2 regions of the Kitasatospora sp. NPDC043949 genome follow, and region 1 is predicted to be linked to the other one. Evidence: riboswitches for the same ligand, from Rfam matches in the RefSeq annotation. Region 1 holds a riboswitch; the other holds the start of a gene.
What was found. A riboswitch is a leader RNA that binds a small molecule or an ion and turns the genes downstream of it on or off. The one in region 1 is predicted to bind guanidine.
Positions count from the first base shown of each region.

Region 2: linked by a shared signal. The riboswitch ahead of AC07AL_RS19640 (MBL fold metallo-hydrolase) and the one ahead of AC07AL_RS31825 (DMT family transporter) in region 1 are both predicted to bind guanidine.

Region 1 covers NZ_JBWKEQ010000053.1:36,900-39,280, forward strand. The annotation lists gene AC07AL_RS31820 (MFS transporter) at 1-492, opposite strand, end outside; gene AC07AL_RS31825 (DMT family transporter) at 609-923, opposite strand; guanidine-III (ykkC-III) riboswitch at 967-1,033, opposite strand; tRNA gene AC07AL_RS31830 (tRNA-Cys) at 1,119-1,190, shown strand; gene AC07AL_RS31835 (xanthine dehydrogenase family protein molybdopterin-binding subunit) at 1,287-2,381, opposite strand, start outside.
Region 2 covers NZ_JBWKEQ010000022.1:43,629-46,009, reverse strand. The annotation lists gene fes (enterochelin esterase) at 1-647, shown strand, start outside; guanidine-III (ykkC-III) riboswitch at 725-785, shown strand; gene AC07AL_RS19640 (MBL fold metallo-hydrolase) at 798-1,652, shown strand; gene AC07AL_RS19635 (DHA2 family efflux MFS transporter permease subunit) at 1,718-2,381, opposite strand, start outside.

The DNA of each region.
Region 1 (2,381 bases):
CACCCAGGCCGAGGAGAAGGCCGCGAACACCGCCGGCCGCAGCCGCTCCGGGTAGGCCCGGCCGACCACCACGTACAGCGCGACGATCACCAGCCCGCCGCCCAGGCCCTGGATCGCCCGCCCGGCCACGAACACCCACATGCCCGGCGCCGTCCCGGCCACCACCAGGCCCACACCGAACACCGCGATGCCGGTGAACAGCGGCTGCATCGGCCCGCGCCGGTCGCACCACTGCCCGGAGACGACCAGCGCGAACAGCGTGGTGGTGAAGTAGCCGGAGAAGGCGAAGGCGTACAGCCCGATGCCGTTCAGCTGGCGGGCCGCGGTCGGCATCGCGGTGTTGACGGCGGTCGCCTCGAAGGCGATCACCAGGACCACCGACACGATCCCCAGCGTCAGAGCGCGGTAGCGGCCGCTGAGGACCCCGCCACCTGGGTCGAGTTCGGAGGGTATCGAGGCGGAGTCGACCGAGGTGGGGGAGGCAGTGGTCATACGTAACATCGTAAGGGCCGTCTGCCTTCATGACCCCTGACCCGAGTCGGTGACCAGCTAGGTCGCTGGGCCTAGGACCGGGGTCGGGGGAAGGGCGGGCCAAGCTCAGGCGGCGGTCAGTGGAGCACCTTCAGGCCGACCACGCCGGAGACGATGAGCAGCAGGCAGCCGATCCGGGCCGCCGTCACCGCGTCCCCCAGGACGGCCATGCCGTAGAGCGCGGTGCCGACCGCACCGATGCCGACCCAGACCGCGTAGCCGGTGCCGATCGGAATGGTGCGCATCGCGTACGCCAGCCCGCCCATGCTCAGCAGCAGGGCCACACCGAAGACGAGGCTGGGGGTGAGCCGGGAAAAGCCCTTGGACGACTCCAGGGCCACCGCCCACACGGTCTCCAGGACACCCGAGATGATCAGAACGAGCCATGCCATGACGGCCTACCTCCGCAGTCCACAGCGGCCGGATTGCCGCTGAACTGCGCCGTCTTGTCGTCACCGGGTACGACGCGCTCGTCCGGGGCGGCCGGGCAACCGACCACCTGGTTCCGACCGTAGCACAAGCCGCCATACAGAATTTACATTCCGCCGTTGACGGCCCCCCGCGCATTCCGCCACTATGAATTCACTGGCCGTGTGCCCGAGTGGCTTAGGGAACCGTCTGCAAAGCGGTGTACACGGGTTCGATTCCCGTCATGGCCTCGCCGGAAATGGAATTGCCGGTCGACATTCCGTCGACCGGCAATTCCTGTTTCCGGTATTTCCGGGGCGGTCGGCCGAAGCCGCCGCCCCCGCCCGTCAGACCGCGACCGCGTCCTCCGGCCGGATCGGCAGCCGGCCGACCGGCAGGCCGGTGGCCGCCCGGACGGCGGCGGCCACGGCCGCCGGGGCGACCACCGCGGGGGCGGCGCTGACCGCCTTGGCCCCGAAGGTGGCGACCACGTCCCGCTCCTCCAGCAGGGCGGCGATGCGCACCTGCGGGGTGTCCAGCGCGGTGGGCAGCCGGTAGCCGGTGAGCGAGGGGTTCAGCAGCACGCCGCCCTCGGTGCGCAGGTCCTCCAGCAGCGCCAGGCCGACGCCCTGGGCCACGCCCGCCTCGATCCGGTCCTCGATCTGCCGCGGGTTCAGCGCCCGGCCGACGTCCTGGGCGACCGTCATCTCGACCACCCGGACGGCGCCCAGCTCGATGTCCACGTCCACCACCGCGCGCATCGCGCAGAACGCGATCGACACGAAGGCGTCGCCCTGCCCGGACTCGTCCAGCGGCTCGGTGGGGTGCGGGCGGCACTGGGCCGTCGCCCAGAGCTCCTTGCCCTCCAGCGCCTCGGCGACCGGCATGCCGAGCACCCCGTCGTACGAGGTGATCTTTCCGTCGGCGATCTGCAGCAGTTCCACCGACATCCCGAAGTTGGCGGCGATCGGCTGGAGCAGCTGGTGGCGGACCATCAGCGCGGCGCGCTCGACGGCGCCGCCGGAGACCCAGGTGTGCCGGCCACGGGCGGAGGGACCGGCGATGGACTGGTCGCTGTCGGCCGGCGCGATGTACACCTCGCTGACGCCCAGCACGGTCTGCACGATCTGCCGGGCCAGCGTGGCGAAGCCCTGTCCGGAGTCGACGGCCGCGCAGATCACCGTGGCGTGGTCGCCGCTGACCCGCACGGTGGCGGTGGAGACCTCGTCCTCGCCCTCCGCGCCGAGCATGTGCACCATGCCGACGGCGTAGCCGATCCCGCGCCGCACCGCCGCCGGGTCGCCGGCCCCACCGGGCCCGCCCGGCAGCAGCCACTCGGCGTCCGGGTCGTCCACCGGCAGGGCCGGCAGCGGCTCGGCCGCGACGGCCTCCAGCAGCGCGCCGACCGGCGCCGGGCAGGTGACGGCCTGTCCGGTGGGCAT
Region 2 (2,381 bases), on a different contig from region 1:
ACCTCCCCGCCGGGGGCGGGCCTTCCGCCGGCGGCGGGCCGTTCGCGGTGGCCGTGCTGCTGGACGGCGAGATGTGGGGCGAGGTGCTGTCGGTCGGCGACACCCTCGACAACCTGGCGGCGGACGGCGCCATCCCGCCCACCGTCGCCCTGCTCGTCCACACCATGGGCCCCTGCCGACCCGACGACCTCAGCTGCAACCCGGCCTTCGTCGACCTCCTCGCCGACCGCCTCCTCCCCTGGGCGGCGGCGGAGTTCGGCACCACCACCGACCCGGCCGCCACCGTGATCGCCGGCCAGAGCGCGGGCGGCCTCACCGCCGCCTTCGCCGCGTTCCGGCGCCCCGACCGCTTCGGCGGCGCGCTCTGCCAGTCCGGTTCCTTCTGGTGGCCGGACGAGACCGAGTTCGACGAGGGCAGTGAGTGGCTGACCCGCCAATTCGCCCGCGAGCAAAGGCGGGAGGCCCGGTTCTACGTCGAGGTCGGCCTCCAGGAGTGGATGCTGCTCCCGCAGAACCGTCACCTGCGCGACGTCCTCACCGCCCGCGGCTACGACCTCGCGTACCGCGAGTTCAACGGCGGCCACGACTACGCCTGTTGGCGCGGCGGGCTGGCGGACGGGCTGGCGCACCTGCTGGGGCGTGCCTGAGAACTCCCGGTGGACCATCCGGACCGACGGCGGCCGAGGCGTCCCGCCACCCGGGCGTGCTAGCGTCCCGGTGGCGGCGCGCCGGTGACCGCCCCGGACGAGATGTGCGCCGTACCCGGCCCGCCAAGACGACGCACCGAGGGAGACGTCATGGCCGCCGGTGCCCCGATCGCCCGTCCGCTCGACGTGCGGTGGATCCACGGGTCCCCGTCCGCGAAGCACAACACGGACCCGGACATCCAGGTCCACGCGTACGACGAGCACACCGTCATCCTGCGGCAGAACAAGGCGGTCGACTACGAGGCGCCGTTCCTGTTCCTGCTGTTCGGGGGCGAGCGGGCGGTCCTGATCGACACCGGGGCCACCGCCTCCGCCGCGTACTTCCCCCTGCGCACCGTGGTCGACGGACTCATCGACCAGTGGCTCGCCGACCACCCCCGCGACGGCTACGGACTGCTCGTCCTGCACACCCACCCGCACGGCGACCACGTCGCGGGCGACGGGCAGTTCGCCGACCGGCCCGCGACGACCCTGGTCGGCGCCGACCCGGCCACGGCCTGGCCGTACTTCGGCTTCGACCAGGACCCGGACGCCGTCGCGCGGGTGGACCTGGGCGGCGGCCGGGTGCTCGAATGCCTGGCCACCCCGGGCCACCACCCGGCGGCCGTCACCTACTACGACCCGTGGACGGGCCTGCTGCTCACCGGCGACACCGTCTACCCGGGCCGCCTCTACATCGACGACTGGCCGGCCTTCACCCGCACCGTCGACCGGCTGATCGACTTCGCCGAACGCCGCCCGGTGACGCACCTGCTCGGCTGCCACATCGAGATGACCCGCACCCCCGGCGTCGACTACCCCATCCGCACGACCCACCAACCCGACGAGCCGCCCCTGCAGCTGACCGTCGGACACCTCCGGGCCATCCGCACCGCACTCGCCGACCTCGGCGACCGACCGCGCCGGCACGCCCTGCCCGACCTGATCCTCTGGCCGAGCGCCTGAGCCCGGAAGGCCGCGTCCAACGAACTGACGCCGCACCCCGCGGTCGCGGGGTGCGGCGTGGCTGTTCAGTCGGCGGGGGGTGGTGCCGGCGCCTCCCAGGGGAGGCGGGTGGTGAGGAGGGTGCCGGCGGCGACCAGGGCGGCGGTGAGCAGAAGGGCGAGGCGGTAGGGGCCGGGTGAGCCGCCGTCGGTGTCCAGGGCGCCGATGAGGGCGGCGGTGGCGGCGATGCCGAGGGCGCCGCCGAGGGTGCGGACGATGGTGAACAGGCCCATGGCGCGGCCCATCGCGGGCCCGGGGACGTCGGCGAAGCCGGCGATCTGGACGGTGAGCACGGCGGTGCCCAGGACGAGCCCGACCGCGAACATCAACGCCCGTACGACCCAGGGGTTCTCGGCGAAGCCGAGGGCGGCCAGGACGAGGGCGGCGAGCAGCAGCGCGGGCAGCGCGAGGCGGCGGGGGCCGAACCGGGGCAGCAGGCGGTCGACCACCTGGGAGGCGGCCATCAGGCCGATCGCCTCGGGGAAGACGCTCAGCCCGGCGTCGAGGGCCGAGGCCCCGAGGGCGGCCTGGTAGAGCAGCGGGAGGACGAACAGGGCGCCCATCAGGCCGGCCGAGGTGAGCAGGGCCAGCCAGGTGGCGGTGCCGAAGGTGCGGTCGGCGAGCTGCCGCAGGTCCACCAGTGGTTCGGCGGAGCGGAGTTGGTGGCGCACGGCGATGACGAGCAGGAGG